DNA from 4 places in the Thalassospira sp. ABD4_177 genome. Region 1 is predicted to be linked to each of the others. Evidence: predicted binding sites of a transcription regulator. Region 1 holds the regulator's gene; each other region holds the start of a gene.
What was found. Region 1 encodes PhoB, which activates phosphate uptake and scavenging genes when phosphate is short. Its sites were predicted from a motif close to TNTCATAAAACTGTCA; they were not measured.
Positions count from the first base shown of each region.

Region 2: a site for PhoB is predicted at 2,097-2,112, ahead of ACXAF0_RS19315 (inorganic phosphate transporter). Genes of this name have one in related genera too.
Region 3: a site for PhoB is predicted at 2,901-2,916, ahead of phnD (phosphate/phosphite/phosphonate ABC transporter substrate-binding protein). Genes of this name have one in related genera too.
Region 4: a site for PhoB is predicted at 2,170-2,185, ahead of ACXAF0_RS10445 (choice-of-anchor I family protein). Genes of this name have one in related genera too.

Region 1 is NZ_JBSWWO010000003.1:40,044-44,721, reverse strand. Features, by position in the region: gene ACXAF0_RS16175 (calcium/sodium antiporter) at 1-118, opposite strand, end outside; gene ACXAF0_RS16170 (cation:proton antiporter domain-containing protein) at 391-2,139, shown strand; gene phoB (phosphate regulon transcriptional regulator PhoB) at 2,219-2,917, opposite strand; gene phoU (phosphate signaling complex protein PhoU) at 2,935-3,657, opposite strand; gene pstB (phosphate ABC transporter ATP-binding protein PstB) at 3,679-4,482, opposite strand; gene pstA (phosphate ABC transporter permease PstA) at 4,484-4,678, opposite strand, start outside.
Region 2 is NZ_JBSWWO010000007.1:48,327-53,004, reverse strand. Features, by position in the region: gene ACXAF0_RS19320 (AsmA family protein) at 1-2,013, shown strand, start outside; gene ACXAF0_RS19315 (inorganic phosphate transporter) at 2,185-3,711, shown strand; gene ACXAF0_RS19310 (VUT family protein) at 3,943-4,488, shown strand; gene queA (tRNA preQ1(34) S-adenosylmethionine ribosyltransferase-isomerase QueA) at 4,615-4,678, shown strand, end outside.
Region 3 is NZ_JBSWWO010000001.1:1,328,357-1,333,034, forward strand. Features, by position in the region: gene phnE (phosphonate ABC transporter, permease protein PhnE) at 1-106, opposite strand, end outside; gene phnE (phosphonate ABC transporter, permease protein PhnE) at 100-912, opposite strand; gene phnC (phosphonate ABC transporter ATP-binding protein) at 909-1,706, opposite strand; gene phnD (phosphate/phosphite/phosphonate ABC transporter substrate-binding protein) at 1,789-2,787, opposite strand; gene ACXAF0_RS06085 (DeoR/GlpR family DNA-binding transcription regulator) at 2,987-3,781, shown strand; gene fumC (class II fumarate hydratase) at 3,942-4,678, shown strand, end outside.
Region 4 is NZ_JBSWWO010000001.1:2,286,539-2,291,216, forward strand. Features, by position in the region: gene pgi (glucose-6-phosphate isomerase) at 1-495, shown strand, start outside; gene ACXAF0_RS10430 (DUF3253 domain-containing protein) at 502-786, opposite strand; gene ACXAF0_RS10435 (DUF2256 domain-containing protein) at 783-977, opposite strand; gene ACXAF0_RS10440 (NAD(P)/FAD-dependent oxidoreductase) at 1,001-2,074, opposite strand; gene ACXAF0_RS10445 (choice-of-anchor I family protein) at 2,261-3,856, shown strand; gene ACXAF0_RS10450 (response regulator) at 4,019-4,678, shown strand, end outside.

The DNA.
Region 1 (4,678 bases):
CTTTGGAAACGCCGAGCAAAAGTGCGAGACCAACCGCCCCCCTTACGATGAATTCACCACCTGCTGTCAGTAAAACAAGACCTGCGATGATCTGAAGATAGGGGATAAGTTGTTCCAAAATGTCTGCTCGTTTGAAAAGCGATTAAACCGGCCTTTTGTCAGGCCCGCGGAAGATGGCATTTGGCAAGCCGAATGGCAAGTCATCAGGATGTGACATTGTGCGCACGCAAACGTTTAAGCACATCACGGCGCGCCAGAACCGGATGCTGCGACAGGGGTGTGAATTTTTCACATGCGTCAAATTTACCCACGACTGGCAGGGTTATTTTCGTTATCCTGTTAATCTCGTTATTTTCAGATATTTAACCGCCTGCCGGATCGATTTTCGCCATGCATCACAGCGTTCTGTTCGAGCTGTTCCTTATTCTGACTGCCGCGATCATTGCGGTTCCGATTGCGCACAAGCTTCGTGCGAATTCGATTATCGGATTTCTGATTGGTGGTTTCTTTATCGGACCGTTCGGCTTTGGCCTGATTTCCGAACGCGAAGACATTTCAACTGTTGCCGAACTTGGCGTTGTCTTCCTGCTGTTCATGATCGGGTTGGAGCTTTCGCGTGATCGCCTGCGGGTTATTGGCGGACGCTTTGCCGGGCTTGGTGTTTTGCAGATTGTGGTGTCGATGGCAGCCCTTTTGGGGCTTCTGGTGGCGATGGAGTATGCGCTGCCCACGGCGCTTGTCATTGCCGGTGCGCTTGCGCTTTCATCGACTGCGATCATCCTAAAACAGCTTTCTGACGACCGGCAGCTCAATACCCGGTTTGGCCGTGCCGCCCTTGCCATCCTGTTGCTACAAGACGTGGCGGTTGGCCCGTTCCTGATCATGGTGCAGGCGGCAGGCAATGCCGGAACGGAAACCAGCCCGTGGATGAGCATACTGCTTGGTTTCGGGTCGGTTGCGTTGCTGTTGCTGGTTGGGCGTTATGTCTTGCCGCGACTGTTTCGCTATATCGCGTCGCTTAAAAACCCGGAACTGTTTGCCATTGGCACATTGTTTGTCGTGCTGGCGGCCAGCACCCTTACCGAAGTTTCCGGTCTTTCGATGGCGCTGGGGGCCTTCATTGCAGGCGTGATGCTGGCCGAAACCGAATTCCGCCATCAGATCGAAGCCGATATCTCGCCGTTCCGTGGGGTGTTCCTGTCGCTGTTCTTCATGTCGGTGGGCATGTCGGTCAATGCCGACGTGGTTTATAACCAGTTCGGCACCATCGTCATGTGGCTTGTCTTGTTGCTCGCCATCAAGACGGCGGTTCTGTTCGGACTGGCGCGTGCCATGCGGTTTGAAACCGGTCTCGCGATCCGGGTCGCGATGAGCCTCGCGGCGGGTGGTGAATTTGCCTTTGTGATGTTTGCCCTGGCGGCCCAGAACGGGGCGGTGCCGCTTGATATTGCGGCGATGCTGATCCCGGTGGTGGCGATTTCCATGGCCCTGACCCCGACCCTGATCAGCCTTGGTCACAAGATCGAGGAAAAGCTCCATCCCAAGGAAGAAGACCAGCTTGGCAAGATCGCCGAAGAGTCCGAGGGCATTCAGCAGCATGTTCTGGTGATCGGCAGCGGGCGCGTTGGCCGGGTTCTGGCGCGGTTGCTTAAAACCCGGAACATCCCGTTCCTGGTGCTTGATAGTGACGCCCAGCAGGTTTCGCGTGGCCGGGCCGAAGGCCTACCAGTTTACTTTGCCGACGGGTCAAGACCGGAAACCTTCCGGGCGGCACATACCGACGAAGCAAAAATTGCGGTTGTTGCCATGGGGAACCCGCATGCGACGGAGAAGACGGTTGCGCTGTTGCGCCAGCATTATCCGCATCTGAAGATTTTTGCCCGTGCGCAGGACATCACCCATATCGGGCCGCTGTCACGCCATGGCGCGGATGCCGCCATCCCGGAGGTACTTGAAACCGGCTTGCGGTTATCGGATCACGTTCTGGCCGCCTGCGAGGTGCCGCAGGAAGATATCGATGCCGAAATCGCCAAATTCCGCCGGGCCGATATGCTGTTGATGAACGAACTGGCGCCGCGCACACAGCGAAAACAGAGAAGTTCCGAGGAAACCGACAAACCGGCCGAGGACACCCCGTAAAGCCATTCCGGATTTAAAACAAAAACCCCCGCTGCGCATCGCAACGGGGGTTTTTCATTGGATCGCGTGTCAAAACGGCTTAGGCCGCGGTTTCGGAATCCAGCGCATAACCGGCCGCACGGACGGTGCGGATGATATCGCGGGTGCCTTTGACGTCATTGAGTGCCTTGCGCAGGCGACGGATATGAACGTCAACAGTGCGGGTTTCGACATAGATGTTCGGGCCCCAGACCGCATTCAGCAACTGTTCGCGCGAGAAAACCCGTCCCGGATGTTCAAGGAAATAGCGCAGCAGACGGAATTCCGTCGGGCCAAGATGGATCGCCTTGCCATTGCGGCTGACACGGTGAGCGGCGAGATCCATTTCGATGTCGGAATAGATCAACTGCCCCTGTGGTTGCGCCGGACCGGACCGACGCAGAAGCGCCCGGATACGGGCCAGCAGCTCGCCAATGGCAAACGGTTTGGTGACATAGTCATCCGCGCCGGTATCAAGGCCGCGAATACGGTCGCCTTCTTCGCCGCGTGCGGTGACCATGATCACCGGAAGATCCCGGCTTTCGGGCTTGCGGCGGATCTGGCGGCAGACCTCGATCCCCGACATGACGGGCAACATCCAGTCGAGCAAAACCAGATCGACATGGGTTTCTGCCATGATTTTCAACGCTTCGTCACCGTCTCCGGCTTCGACGACCTGCATCCCCTCGCGTTCGAGGTTGTAGCGCAACATGGTTACGATTGCAGCTTCGTCCTCGACGATAAGAACCGTTGGGTCCATCTTCCTATGCTCCAGTGTCACTCATTCGGTTCGACAACAGCGAAGTTCGCTGCGTCGTTTTTTGGCCGGTCAACACCCGGCAGGTCCTCGCCCTTGATCCGGTAATAGATCGTTTCGGCGATGTTGGTGGCGTGGTCGCCAATACGTTCGATGTTCTTGGCAATGAACAACAGATGGGTCGACGCGGTGATGTTGCGCGGATCTTCCATCATGTAGGTCAGCAATTCGCGGAACAGCGAATTGTACATATCGTCCACTTCCTGATCGCGTTCCCAGACACGGTGGGCCTTGTCGGCATCGCCTTCGATATAGGCGTCCAGGACATCCTTGATGATTTCCTGGGCCAGCTTGGCCATGTTCGGGATCGCCTGAACCGGGCGGATCGGCGGGATCTGGTTCAGGACCTGGGCGCGTTTGGCGATGTTTTTGGCCAAATCACCAATGCGTTCGAGATCGTTCGACAGCTTGAGCGCGGTCACGACCTGACGCAGGTCATCTGCCATCGGCTGACGGAGCGCCAGCAGACGAACGGCAAAGTCCTGGACTTCCTGTTCGAGAACGTCGATGCGCTGATCGGACAGGATGACTTTTTCGGCCAGCTCGGAATCGCGTTTGACGATCGAGCGGATCGACGAAATAAGCTGGCTTTCGGCAAGCCCGCCCATTTGCGAGATGATGTTGTTCAGACGGGTCAGTTCCTCGTCGAACGAACTTACGATATGGGTATGATCTTCAGCCATTTATGCGTACTCCTGGCTCACTTAACCGAAGCGGCCGGTAATGTAACCCTTGGTGCGTTCGTCCTTCGGGTTGGTAAAGATTTGATCGGTTTCGCCGACTTCGACCAGCTTGCCCAGGTGGAAGAACGCGGTGCGCTGTGACACACGGGCAGCCTGCTGCATGGAGTGGGTCACGATCACGATCGTGTAGTTCGAGCGCAGCTCGTCAATCAGTTCCTCGACCTTGGCGGTCGCGATCGGATCAAGCGCCGAGCACGGCTCATCCATCAGGATGACTTCCGGGCTGACGGCAACCGCACGGGCGATGCACAGGCGCTGCTGCTGACCACCGGAAAGACCGGTTGCCGGCGACTGCAGGCGATCTTTGACTTCCTTGAGAAGGCCGGCACGTTCAAGCGAGGTCATGACGATTTCGTCAAGCTCGTCACGCGAATTGACCAGACCATGAATGCGCGGGCCATAGGCCACGTTGTCATAGATCGATTTCGGGAACGGGTTCGGTTTCTGGAACACCATGCCGATGCGCGCGCGCAGCTGAACCACGTCGATGCGCTTGTCATAAATGTCGCGGCCATCAAGGGTGACTTCGCCTTTGATGGTGACACCGTCGATGGTGTCATTCATGCGGTTCAGGCAGCGCAGGAAGGTGGATTTACCACAGCCCGACGGGCCAATCAGCGAGGTAACCTGCTTTTCGGCAATATCAAGGTTGACCTCATAGAGAGCCTGATTATCGCTATAGAAAAGATCAAGGTTACGCGCGGTCATTTTCGGTTTTTCGACCGACGGCTCTGCCGTCATTGCGCTCTGGGATACAGCAGCCATTTTACCACTTCCGTTCAAATTTTTTGCGCAGATACACAGCCAGTCCATTCATCAGGACAAGGAATGCCAGCAACACCATAATCGCTGCCGAGGTTTTCTCGACAAAGGCACGTTCCGGGCTGTCCGCCCACAGATAGATCTGGACCGGCAGAACCGTTGCCGGGTCAAGTGCCCCGCCCGGGATATCAACAATAAA
Region 2 (4,678 bases), on a different contig from region 1:
GACGGAACCCCGGAACAGCTTAACATTTCCGACCTTGATCTGCGGGTAGATGACACCGCCATTCGGGGCGCTGTTGTCGCCAATCTGAGTGGATCGGGCCTGCCAGCATTGGGTATTGGCCTCAAGCTTGATCGCATCAACCTTGATCAATACATCGCAGCCACCCCGGATGCAGAGGTTTCAGTCTCCACGACATCGGATGCGGGTTCTGCGTCATCCGGTGAAGGTGGAACGGCATCTTCGGGGAGCGGCAGTGCGTCTGCGGAAAAGCCCGATATGGTCAAGGTCATCAAGGATGCGTTGGCACCGCTTGAAGGGCTTGCGGCCAATTACCGACTGGCGGCTGATGAAATCATTTCATCGGGTGTTTCGGTACGTGGCATTTCAATTGATGGCAGCATCAGCGGCCCGAATATTACGCTCACCAACTTTGCCGTTGCTGATGCCGCCGGGCTTTCGGCCAGCGCCAAGGGTGTATTTAACGGTTCGGCCAATGTTCCGGCCTTTGATAACTTGTCGGTGCGTGTGACCGCCAAAACGCTTGAACCACTGGCAAAGCTTACGGGCATTACCCTGCCGGCACCGGCCAGCAGCTACAAGAGTGTTCAGGCCAATCTTGGTCTGAACGGTCCGGTGACTGGTCCGACGGTTGCGGTCGATGTTTCCAACCCGCTTCTGCAGGTGGCCCTTGATGGGGTTGTTTCGGAAATGCTGGGCAGTAACCCGGGCATTGATGGCAAGCTTGCCGTGCAGGCATCAAGCCTGAACCGGGCGCTGGAACTTTTGGCGCCGACCTATACGCCATCGGGCAATCTTGGCCGTCTGGGGGTGTCGGGTAATGTTCAGGGCAATGCGCAGAATGTCGCGCTGGATGGTCTTAAGCTTATCCTTGGGGCGTTTGAAACCAATGGGAACGTCCGTTTCGACGCATCGCAGGCACAGCCCAAGCTTTCTGTCAGCCTTTCTGGTGGCAAGCTTGTCGTCGATCCGTTGCTGCCCGCAGCAGAACGCGCAAGCCTTATGCCCGGTATCGGCAGTGGTCCGCGCAAGGCGGCATTCAATCTGCCAAAATCCATGACGGTCACCCGTGTCGATGCCCGCGATGGCACGCCGTGGGATGACAACGAGATTGATGTGTCGGCCCTGCGATCAATCGATGCAGATATCGCCATCGCACTGGACCAGCTTGATTTTGATACCTACAGCCTGATTAATCCTGACCTGAAGGCAAATCTGGTCGAGGGTCTTCTGACCATTCCGTCCTTTACCGGGCTTTTGGGGCAGGGCGATCTTGCGATCAACGGGACATTTGATGCCCGCAGTGCGGATGTGCCGAAACTGGCCCTTGCCGGCAAACTTGATGGCGCACGGATCGAAAGCCTGGCGCCGATCAAGGTTGCCAATGACACCATCCTGGGTGGGGCAGGCCTGACATTTGATGTTAATGCCAATGGCAACACGTCGCGTCGTCTGGTCTCGGCACTTAATGGCACGGCCAATCTGGTTTTGAATGATGTGCGTTTCAGCAATGCGGATAATCGTTCGACAGACCCGAGCCTGAATATCGAAGCCCTGCTGCGTCAGGGCCCGCAGGCCATGGTGGTTGAAGGGGTCGGTAATAATGATCTGCTGCAGTCACTCGAAGCCGACATGACCATCACCAACGGGATCGCCAAAACCACCCGTGTTGCTGCCGTTTCGCGCGTTGGTACGGCGGATGCGGATGCCACCCTTGATCTGCCGCGCTGGGTGATGGATACGCAGGCCGACTTTGATTTCTCGGAAAAAATCGAAGAACTGCCGCCGTTCAGTGTCTATGCCAAAGGCAAGATTGATGATCCGGCCATTACCGGGCGGATGGACAAGGTCGCAGTGCGGGTTCTTGATAACATCATCGACAAGGCACTTGGTGGTGATGGGTCAAGTGATGGCGCGTCCGGATCTGGCAGTGGCTCAGCCGAGGACGCGGCAAAAGGACTTCTGAAAGGTCTGTTGAACCAGTTCGGACGCTAACACTTCCGAGCGGTGTGATTACCCCAAAACGGCTCCACTTTGTGGGGCCGTTTTTGTTTATGATCAATGGGTTGATTGTGGGGTGTCATAAATACGCAAAAAAACCTTAACAAAGAGGTCCGGCTTCGACATGATCCGCCCGTCGATTCCCTTTGATGGTAACGGTTGATTATGTCGGTAAAGAAAACTGCTCTGGATAAGGATCTCAGGTGGCAAAAGCGCATGGATGCGGGGCTGGGTGAAACAGCGTCGATTAGTGCAAAGCTGGGTCTGGCACTTGTTTTCCTCCTTGCCTGTAGTGCGTTTGTTGCCTTTCACATGGGTGGTCTGCCGCAAAGCGGCTTTCTGATCGCCGCGGCCGTTATCGGCGGCTATATGGCGCTTAACATCGGCGCCAATGATGTGGCCAACAATGTCGGCCCGGCGGTCGGGTCCAAGGCGCTGACCATGGTTGGCGCCTTGTTGATTGCCGCCATCTGCGAAGCCGCCGGTGCGATCATTGCCGGTGGTGACGTCGTCGGTACCATCAAAAAAGGCATCATTGATCCAACCGCCATGCCCGATGCAAAGACCTTTGTCTGGGCGATGATGGCGGCCCTTCTGGCAGCAGCCCTTTGGCTTAACCTGGCCACTTGGCTTGGTGCGCCGGTTTCAACTACCCACTCGATTGTTGGCGGGGTGATGGGGGCCGGTATGGCAGCTGTTGGCATTGGCGCGGTCAATTGGCCCACCATGGGGACCATCGCAGCAAGCTGGGTGATTTCCCCGGTGCTGGGTGGCTTGATCGCGGCCGGTTTCCTGGCCTTCATCAAATTCCGGGTGCTGTACCAGAATGACCGCGTGACGGCAGCGCGCAAATGGGTGCCGGTTCTGGTCGCCTTGATGGTCTCGGTCTTCTCGGTTTATCTGATGATGAAGGGGGTCAAGAAAATCTGGAAGGCCGATATTTCCGTCGTGCTGGCGATTGGTGTTGCTGCCTTCTTCCTGACCCTTATTCCGATGCGCAAGGCTGTCATCCGGGCATCTGCCAATATGGATGGCCGCCGCAAGGAAATCGCATCGCTGTTTCGGGTTCCGCTGGTGGTTTCAGCTGCCCTGTTGTCCTTTGCCCACGGTTCGAACGATGTCGCCAATGCCATCGGTCCGCTTGCCGCCATTGTGTCGGGGATTGATAGCGGTGAAATCGTGACCTCTGCGCCGATCCCGATCTGGGTAATGGTGATCGGTGCGGTTGGTATTTCTGCTGGTTTGATCCTGTTTGGTCCGAAACTGATTAAAACGGTGGGTTCGAAGATAACCAAGCTCGATCCGATCCGTGCCTATACGGTGGCGCTGTCGGCGGCGATTACGGTGATCATTGCTTCTGCGCTGGGGCTTCCGGTCAGCTCGACCCACATCGCGGTCGGTGCGGTGTTCGGGGTTGGTTTCCTGCGTGAAAGCCTGTCACATCGTCGTCGCAAGATTGCACCGCCGATGCTGGTGGATCGCACTGAGGACGAGCAGGCCGATGCCCATATCGAGGCACTGCGTCAGATCGATCCGAATGAAGCCAAAAAGGCAGAGAAGAAATTCCGCAAGCGCCTTCTGGTGCGTCGTCGCTATGCGGTGACGATTGCAACCGCATGGGTGGTGACGGTTCCGGCCGGTGCCTTCCTTGGTGCGCTGCTGTTCTTCACCATTCGCGGCATCATGCTGTAATTTAAGATAAATATAGTTTCGCGGCGCGGCGCCCCACTTTCCCCGGGGCGACTTGCAGCGATCTGCAGCGGCGATCAGGGTTTCCTGATCGCCGTTTTTCCTTGACCGACCTTTGGTCTGCGCGTAAACAGCCGCACCAAAGTTACACAGAATCCGTTCGTGATCGTCGCCCAGTTCGGTGGGCCGCGAGATTTGTTATGCGTGGGTTCACTTGCTTAGAAGGGCTAAAACATGAAAGCGATCATTTTCGGGGTCCTCGCCATGGCGGTGACCGTTGTCGCATCGAACATTCTGGTCGAATACCCGCTGCCGGGCGTTCTGGCTGACTGGCTGACCTATGGCGCCTTTACCTATCCGGTCGCCTTCCTTGTTACCGACCTGACCAACCGCGCCCGTGGGGCGGCCGCCGCACGTGTTGTCGTGCTGGCCGGTTTTGCGTTGGCGGTTGTTTTGTCGCTGATCTTTGCGGACACTCGTATCGCCATCGCGTCGGGTTCGGCATTCCTGATTGCCCAGATGCTCGACGTTACCGTGTTTGACAAGCTGCGCCGCGCAAGCTGGTGGAAAGCCCCGCTGGTGTCATCGGGGATCGGCTCGGCGGTGGATACTGCCTTGTTCTTCTCAATCGCATTTGCCGGTACCGGCCTTCCCTGGGATACGTGGGCGATGGGCGATTTCGCCGCCAAGATGATCATGGCGCTGACCTGCCTGGCACCGTTCCGCCTTTTGATGAGTGTGATCACTCCGCGCGTCAATGCGGAACCGGCCCGGGGCTAAGTCCCAAACCGATACAGGGTCAGGGCGGATCAGATATGCCGTTCATGGCCTTGTGATTTGTTCTGAAGGGGCGCATAAGACGCCCCTTCATTTGCTTTTTCAATTGACCCGGAATTGCCCTGATCCATGAAAGTCGATCTGTTCGATTTTGAATTGCCGCGCGACCGTATTGCCGAACATCCGGCCAATC
Region 3 (4,678 bases), on a different contig from region 1:
CCAGTGCGGTCAGGCCGTAACGCCGCCAGCGCTCCTTGGTGGTGTAGCGGGACCATTCGCGATTGGCGATTGCTTCCGGTCCGGTAGGTTGGGTGGTGGCTACCATAGGTTCCTCCTGATCCGGCCGCTGATGGCCTCGCTGACAAGGATCACACCGATGATGCAAAGGGTGATCGCCAGCGCAAAGTCATAGTCGTAACGCCCGAAGGCATTAAGAAGGGTCGATCCGATACCGCCTGCACCAACGATGCCAACAATGGCAGACGCGCGCAGGTTGCTATCAAGCTGATAGATCGAAAGACCGATCTGACGGGGCATGATTTGCGGAATCACAGCATATAGAAGGGAGACAAATGTCGCCCCGCCGGCAGCCCGGATCGCCTCGACCTGACCCCAGTCGATTTCCTCGATCCGTTCGGCCAGCATTTTGGCAACGAACCCGATGGAATAGACCGTAAGCGTCAGGATGCCCGCCAGCGGGCCAAAGCCGACGGCTTTGACAAACAGGATGGCGACAATGACCGGATGGAAGGAACGCGCAACAATGATGACGCCACGCCCGATGGTATAAAGCCATTTGGGCGCGATGTTTGATGCGGACGCAAAGGCAATCGGAACGCTGAGCGCCAGACCAAGCAGGGTTGAGACGATGGCGATCTTGATGCTTTCCATAAAGCCGTCAAACAGCAACTCGCCGCGCAGGAAGCTTGGCGGGAAGGCGCCCTTGAAGATACGGATAGCACGCGGGACACCGTCCTGAATACGCTCCCAGTCGAATGGCAGGGACGTTAATGCCCACCATACATAGGCCGCAACCGCCACCAGAATGCCCCAGCGCAACACGGGGTTGGCAATAAAGGGGGGCTTCTTCCAGGTGCGGCTGCGGCCCGTTGATTGAACGGTGCTGCTCATCGTGCCGCGACCTCGCGCAGGTGATTGCTGCTTTCGGCACCACCGCGTTCTTCGGCCGGCACACCGGCATAGATTTCGTCCATCGCGTCATTGTTCAGGTCAACCGGCTCGCCATCGAAAATGATGCGGCCAAAGCGCATGCCAACGATACGCTGGGTATATTCCTTGGCTTCGTTGACGTTATGAATGTTGATCAGAACCGGCAGGTGCAGCTCGGATGCGAGCGCGCGCAGCAGTTCCATGATCTGACGGGATGTTTTCGGATCAAGCGATGCGGTCGGTTCATCGGCCAGCAAGATTTCAGGTTCCTGCATCAGGGCGCGGACAACACCAACACGCTGGCGTTCACCGCCAGACAGTTCATCAGCCCGTTTGTCGGCATAATGGGCGATGCCGACGCGTTCCATCAAATGGAAGGCGCGATCAATGTCTTCCTGCGGATATTTGCGCGTCACGGCGCGCCATGCCGGCAGATAGCCCAGACGACCGGACTGGACGTTTTCCATGACCGTCAGACGGTCAATCAGGTTAAAGCCCTGAAACACCATGCCGATACGGCGACGTGCCAGACGCAGCGCCTTGCCTTCAAGGCTGGTCAATTCAGTACCATTAAGTTCGATGGAGCCCGAAGACGGTTCTACAAGGCGGTTGATACAGCGCAGCAGGGTACTTTTACCCGCGCCTGACGCACCAATAATGGAAACAACACTCTCGCCCGGGACTTCAAGGTTCAGGTTCTTCAACACTGCCTTTTCGTCGCCATAGCGTTTTACAAGTTCTTTGATACGCAGCATTGCGTTACCCCGAATAATATGGGTGGCACAGGGCCTGCCAAGGCAGGCCCTGCAAAGTTCGGATCGATTGGAAAGTCAGGAATTACTTCAGGTTGTCCGGGGTGTATTTGACACCGTTGGCAGCCTGAATTTCGCGGATAACCGCCCAGTCATCCTGATAGGTGATCGGCAAAAACTTCGAGACACCTTTGAATTCTTCACCAAGGGCGGTGCCCTTCATGTCGAAGGTAAAGAAGGCTTCCTTGATCTTTTCGACCAGTTCCGGCGCAAGGTTGTGGGCATAGTTAAACGAAGTGGTCGGGAAAGGCTTGCTTTCGTAGATGATTTTAACTTCGTTCGGATCATAAAGATCGCGCTGGGCCATACGTTCGACAACTTCCGAGGCAACCGGGGCTGCGTCATAGTCACCGGCAACAACGCCTAGGATCGACTGGTCGTGCGAACCGGAATAGACAACTTCGTAATCCTGTTCCGGAACAACGCCCTGACCCGGAAGCAGTGCGCGCGGTGCCAGGTTGCCCGAGTTCGAGGTCGGCGAGGTATGCGCAACGCGTTTGCCTTTGAGGTCCTCGACCTTGTCGATGCCGCTGTCGGTACGGGTGTAAAGCTGAAGCGTATAGCCAAAACGACCATCATCGGCCCCCATCAGGGCAAACGGAACGGCGCCGGCAAGGTTCACGGCAAACGGGGTCGGGCCGGTCGAGAAGCCGGCAACGTGCAGGCGACCTGAACGCATGGCTTCGACTTCTGCCGAGTTAGACTGAACCGCAAAGAAGTGCACGTCTTTGCCGGTAACGTCTTCAAGATGCTGCAGGAACGGGTCCCAGATGTCGGCATACACGGCCGGGTCTTCGACCGGGGTATAAGCGAATACTAGGGTGTCGGGATCAACAAGCTGATCTGCGGCCGGGGCATCAGCAACAAGATCACCATCCATGTCGCAATAAATCGGATCAAGATCGCCGCGCGCGATGCAGTCATCTGTTGCGGCGGCCGGGGTGGATGCCATGCCGACCATGCCGATTGCGGCAAGGAGGGTGGTCAGTTTTAAACTGTCGGTTTTTTTCGGATGTGAAAACACTGGTTTTGAACCTTTCTTCCCTGTGACTGACGGTTTTCCGCCATTTTAAGTGTGGTTTTGTTGTTTTTATTGTTGCTTTAACCAACATTATGAATTTGAAAAAGTTGGAAAATCAACACAAAACTGTAACAAAACGTTTCGGTCAAGGTTGCTAAGATGGCTGTCTTCGGCACAAAACCGGCGATAATTGAGGGGGGATGTGGCTTTGCGTTTAGGAAAAAAAGAGCGTCAGCAACGTATTCTGCAAGAGTTACAAGTTCACCCCCATGTGAGAGTTGCCACACTTGCAGAACGATTCGACGTTGCAACCGAAACCATTCGCCGCGATCTTGATGCGCTGAGCAGCGATGGCCTGATCAAACGCGAGTTCGGTGGGGCATCGGCACGCCCCATGGGCCATCAGCCTGACTTGGCAGAACGCCAGCTTTCTGCCGTTGCCGGGTTTGAGCGGATTGGCATGCTGGCCGCCGATATGGTGCGGTCCGGCGATGTCGCGATGATCGATGCCGGATCAACCGTGGCCCAGATTGCGCCGTTTCTGGCAGCCCGCACGACAAAGCTGTCGCGCACCTTTCTGACCAACTGCTATGCGGTGGTGCATGGTATGGCCGAGCTTGCCGACCATGATGATGTCCTGATGTGTCCGGGGCAGTTTGATCGACGGGAAAACGCCGTCTATGGCAATGACACCATCGAATATCTGCGTCGTTTCCATGCCAATATCGCCTTTATCGGTGCATCGGGCATATCCCGACAGGGATTTAGCGACGTCAATCGCCGGGCGGTGGCCGTTAAGCGCGCCATGATGGAACGCTCCGATGAAACATGGCTGATGGTGGATCATACGAAGTTTGATCAACGCTATCTGGAAAACGTTGCGCCGCTCGAAGAACTTACCGGCATCATTACCGACCGCCAGCCGGAGCCGGAATTCGCATCCCAGCTTGAACGCGCGGGCATACGGCTTTTGGCATGGCGTGATGACCTTCAATAGGTTGCCTGCATCACCTGATCAACTTTGAAAATAAGATTTGTTCGCAATTGAGTTTGCGTTCCCCCGGATTTCAAACCATATTCCGTGCGCAACATATCAAAGTGTTGCATGCCGGGTTCCCGCCCCGGTCAGTTTGTTTCTGACACGGAGGATTTTGATCGTGACCAATTCAGTGACCACCCGTACCGAACAAGACACCATGGGCGAAATTGATGTGCCCGCCGATCGGTATTGGGGGGCGCAAACCCAGCGATCCAGACAGAATTTCCGCATTGGTGGTGAACGCATGCCCGATGCCCTGATCAAGGCGTTCGGTGTTCAGAAACTCGCAGCTGCGCGCGCCAATGCCGCCCTTGATAATCTTGATCCGGAACTGGCCAAGGCGATTGAAGCCGCCGCCACCGAGGTGGCCGAAGGCAAGCTTCTGGATCATTTCCCGTTGGTTGTCTGGCAAACCGGATCGGGCACCCAGACCAACATGAATACGAACGAAGTGATCGCCAACCGGGCGTGCGAGATCCTTGGCAAGCCGATGGGCAAGCGTGAACCGGTGCATCCCAACGATCACGTTAATCGCGGGCAGTCATCCAATGACAGCTTCCCGGCCGCGATGCATATCGCCGCCGTGGTCGAGATCGAAGAAAAGCTCAAACCCGCTCTTAAGCATCTGCGCATGACCCTTGATGCCAAGGTCGAAGCCTTTGACGACATCGTCAAAATTGGCCGTACCCACATGCAGGACGCGGTGCCCCTGACCCTTGGACAGGAATTTTCCGGTTATGCCGCGCAGATCGCGCTGGGGCTGGATCGGATCGAAGATGCGCTTAAGCGCCTTCGCAAACTGGCACAGGGCGGCACCGCCCTTGGCACCGGTTTGAATGCGCCGGATGGTTTTGA
Region 4 (4,678 bases), on a different contig from region 1:
CATGCCTTTTATCAGCTTATCCATCAGGGCACCGAACTGATCCCGGTTGATTTCATCGTCGCTGCCAATCCCCTTCATCCGCTGGCAAACCATCATGACAAGCTGGTCTCAAACTGCCTGGCACAGGCCGAAGCATTGATGCGCGGCAAGACCGAGGCCGAAGTGCGCGAAGAACTTGCGGGCAGTGATCTGAGCCCGGCCGAGATCGATGTGCTGGCGCCGCAAAAGGTGTTTGATGGCAACAAGCCCAGCACCATGATCCTCTATAAGCAGCTTGATCCCTTCACCCTTGGCCGACTGGTTGCGATGTATGAACACAAGATCTTTGTTCAAGGCATCATCTGGAACGTCAATTCCTATGACCAGTGGGGGGTAGAGCTTGGTAAACAGCTTGCCAAGGAACTGCTGCCGATGGTCGAGGGCAAAGAAGACGCAGGATCGCGCGATGCATCCACCGCAGGCCTGATCAAACGTCTGCAAGGTTTGCGCGGCTAGGGTTTCTCAGTCGTCCTTTTCCGGGACGACGCGCAATCGATAATGACCCGAAGGGCGGTGTTGGCCATAGCTGACGCCGCCCTTTTCAAATGTCAGCCTGCCCTCGGCACACAATTGATCGGCCACCTGATGCACGCGCGGCATCAGATCACGCCAATAAGACCCGAATGATTTGGCGACTTCGGATGGGCAGATGGTTTTCTCCACGCCGCGCTGTGCTGCCATATCAATCACCCGCTGGCGCAGAATGGCAAAGGTTGGCTGATCTTCATCGAGCTGATCAAACATCATGACGCATGGCCTTGTGTGGCGGGTTTTGCGGCCTGCTTGCGCTGGCGACGGCACCGCTCGGAGCAATACTGAACCGCGTCCCAGCAGTCCTTCCATTTGCGTCGCCAGCTAAACGGGCGCGCACATGTCACGCAGGTTTTCTGTGGCAGATGGGCTTTGCCACGGTTCTGTCCGTTGGCATTTTTCGGCATATCAGTGCGATCAGGTTTTTGGTTTATCCAAGCAGGGTTTCGATCATCGAATGGGCGGCAGTTCGCCCGCTGCGCCAGGCCGCCTCGACCCGCGCACCAAGGCACCAGTCACCGGCGGCAATCACGCGGCCATTCATGCCATTAAGGTGGCTCATGCCCAGCGGGACTTCCGTTCGGGCATAACGCCAACGGTGTGCTTGCACCGAATGCAGTTCGGGCAGTTCGGCGCCACTGACATTGCGCAGCGCGTCGAGCAGTTTTTCAATCACGCGTTCCTTGTCATCTTCAAGATGGGCGCGTGACCATTCCGGGCTGGCATGCAGGACCCATGGATCGGGAGTGCGACGGTGGAACATGTCGTTGCTTTGCGTGCTGCGTGCCGCCCAGCTGATTTCGCGACTTGGATAAAGCATCGCATCAAATCCGGTCGGAAGCGGCTTTTCGAACGCGGCCATCACGGCCCAGCAAGGTGCCATAACCACCTCGTCAATCGGACCATAACGCGGGGCGAGTGGACGAAGCAGTTCTGCGGCCTGCGGTGCCGGGGCCGTCACAATGACACCGTCGAAAGGTCCATATACCCCATCCAAGTCATCATGAAGCATGAAGCTGCGCTGATTGACCGGCTCTATGCCAACGATGCGGTATTGCTTCTGGATCGGAAAGCTGTCCACCAAGGGGCGGATCAGTTTGTTCATCTGCGGCGCACCCTGATACCATTGCTCCTCGGCAAGGTTGCCGACATGACGGGTAATGGGCGAAAGCGCATCATTTGTTCCTGTGGCGGCGGTGCCGTCGGTGCGGTCCGTTTCGGCACTCACGCCACGATGCAGGTTGGGCGACCAGTTCTGGGCGGCGTTGAATTCGGTTGCTTCCTGAAGGAACGCGTTAAAGCCTGGATCGCGCGCAGTGACATATTGCGCACCATGGTTGAAATGACCGAACTCGGTCCGCCGCGATGCCAGGCGCCCGCCAAGCCCGCGGCTTTTCTCAAAAACGGTTACGTTCATGCGGATGCGATGCAAGGAGCTTGCGGCCTTTAGCCCGGCCATGCCCGCCCCAATGACGGCAATATTGACGTTCGACATGCTTGGCATCGGGATACTCCTGTTCGCTAACCACCCGTGGTGTTTTTGTGTTGTCATCTCGATACGGGAAAACCGCGCTATTGGAGCAGTCCTTGCCACAAGAAATTTATGAAACTGTAACCGACGGGTCATCAAACCGTTACAGCAAATCATCAAGCTGCTGGCTTTGTTGACGGTTATTCCAAGGGGGAAAAGATGCGTTCTTCACTGATGGCGACGGCTGCTGTTTCTTTGCTTCTGAGTGCCTGTGCCGGCTCATCTTCTGAAAACACCATGATGTCGGGCGATGTGGTCAATGCCGGCGCACATCCGATCACGATTGTGCCGATGGGCGAATATCGCACCGGGATGCTGGATGAAAGTGCCGCAGAAATTCCGGCATTCGATCCGGTGTCGAAGCGCATTTTCGTTGTGAACGGTGCGGACAAGGTGATCGACATTCTTGATATGTCCAACCCGTCCGAGCTCACCAAAATTGGCGCGATGGATCTGTCGAGCTGGGGCAAGGGTGCCAACAGTGTCGCCGTCATGAACGGTGTTGTCGCGGTTGCTGTTGAAAACGCTGACAAGCAGGCACCGGGTCAGGCTATTTTCTTTGATACCGAAGGCAATTTCATCTCGGCGGTCACCGTCGGTGCACTGCCCGACATGATCAAGTTTTCTCCGGATGGCAAATATGTGCTGGTCGCAAATGAGGGTGAGCCGAACGATGCCTTCACCAACGATCCGGAAGGAACCGTTTCGATCATTTCCATGGCCGGTGGCGCAGAAGATCTGTCGGCCGCTGATGTGCGCACGGTTGATTTCAACTTCCTGAATGGCGGTACGTTGCCTTATGGCATGCGCACTTCGAACCCGGGAACCTCAACCGTCGCACAGGATGTGGAGCCGGAATACATTGCGGTCTCCAAGAACAGCAAAACCGCCTATGTCTCGCTTCAGGAAAACAATGCAGTGGCGATCATTGATATCGAAACCGCCACGGTCAAACGCGTTGCCGGTCTTGGCTTCAAGGATCATTCGGTGCATGCCTTTGACGCCAGTGACAAGGACGGCAAGATCAATATCCGCACCTGGCCGGTCATGGGCATGTATCAGCCTGATACCATCGATGCGATAAACATCAATGGCAAGGACTGGATCCTGATCGCGAACGAGGGCGATGCCCGCGATTATGACGGCTATAGCGAGGAAACCCGCGTTGGCAAACTGACCCTTGATCCGGTGGCCTATCCGACAGCCAGCACCCTGCAAAAGGATGAAAATCTTGGTCGTTTGAAAACCACCACGGCACAGGGGGACATCGATTTTGATGGTGATGTCGATGTGATCTATAGCTACGGTGCGCGGTCCTTCTCGGTGCTTGATGCCGATGGCGAGATGGTCTTTGACAGTGGCGATGCGTTTGAGCAGCTCCTGGCGGCAAACTACGCCAATGTCTTCAATTCGTCGGATACCGAAAACTACAGCCGCGATAACCGCTCCGATGACAAGGGCCCGGAACCCGAAGGCATCGCCAGTGGCTATGTCAATGGCACGCCATACGCGTTTATCGGCCTGGAACGTCAGGGCGGTTTCATGGTCTATGATCTGACCAACCCGACCAACCCGCAGTTCGTGACCTATCACAGTGATCGCCGTTTCTCGGGCAACCCGGAACATGACACCGCCGGTGAACTGGCGCCCGAAGGTCTTCAATTCGTTGATGCCAAGGACAGCCCGACCGGCAATGCCATGCTGGTGGTGGCGTCCGAAGTATCGGGCAGCACCAAGGTTTACGACCTGAAGTAATCAACATTCAGGACAGATTTCTTGATGTGGGAAAGCCGGGCAATGCCCGGCTTTTTCGATTTTAGGCACCACATGGTAAAATGGTTCAAACCGTTGTCGAATTAGACTAAACTCCGGCCACGGTCAGGGACATGGCCGATAAAATCAGGGGAGTTCGGGACACTGACGACGCGACGTGAACCACATATTCTGGTCGTTGATGACGATCAGGAAATCCAGAAGCTTTTAAAAAAGTTCCTGCTGCAACACGGCTTTCGCATCACCACCGTTTCCGACGGTAATGAAATGCACCGTGCCTTGCGCGACTGGAAAATCGATCTGGTGATTCTTGATATCATGCTGCCGGGCGAGGACGGCTTTGCCCTTTGCCGCGATGTGCGGCGTACCTCCAAGGTGCCGATTGTCATGCTGACTGCGGTGGGCGAGGATACCGATCGTATTCTCGGCCTTGAACTGGGCGCAGATGACTATCTGACCAAGCCGTTCAATCCGCGTGAATTGCTCGCACGTATTCGTGCCGTGTTCCGCCGTTTTGAAACCGGTACGGTCGCACCGTCTGATAACGAAGTTACCCCGGCCCACAAGATCATTTTCGGTGAATGGACGCTTGATATTGGATCACGCGAATTGCGCGATGCCGATAATGTGGCGGTACACCTTTCGACCGGTGAGTTTTCCTTGCTTCTGGCACTGGTCAAGAACAACAAGCGGGCGCTCTCGCGCGAGCAGCTTGTCGATATTGTCCGTGGTCAAAGCTCGCTTCCGTTTGATCGCAGCATTGATATCCAGATCAGCCGTCTGCGCCGCAAGATCGAAAAAGAC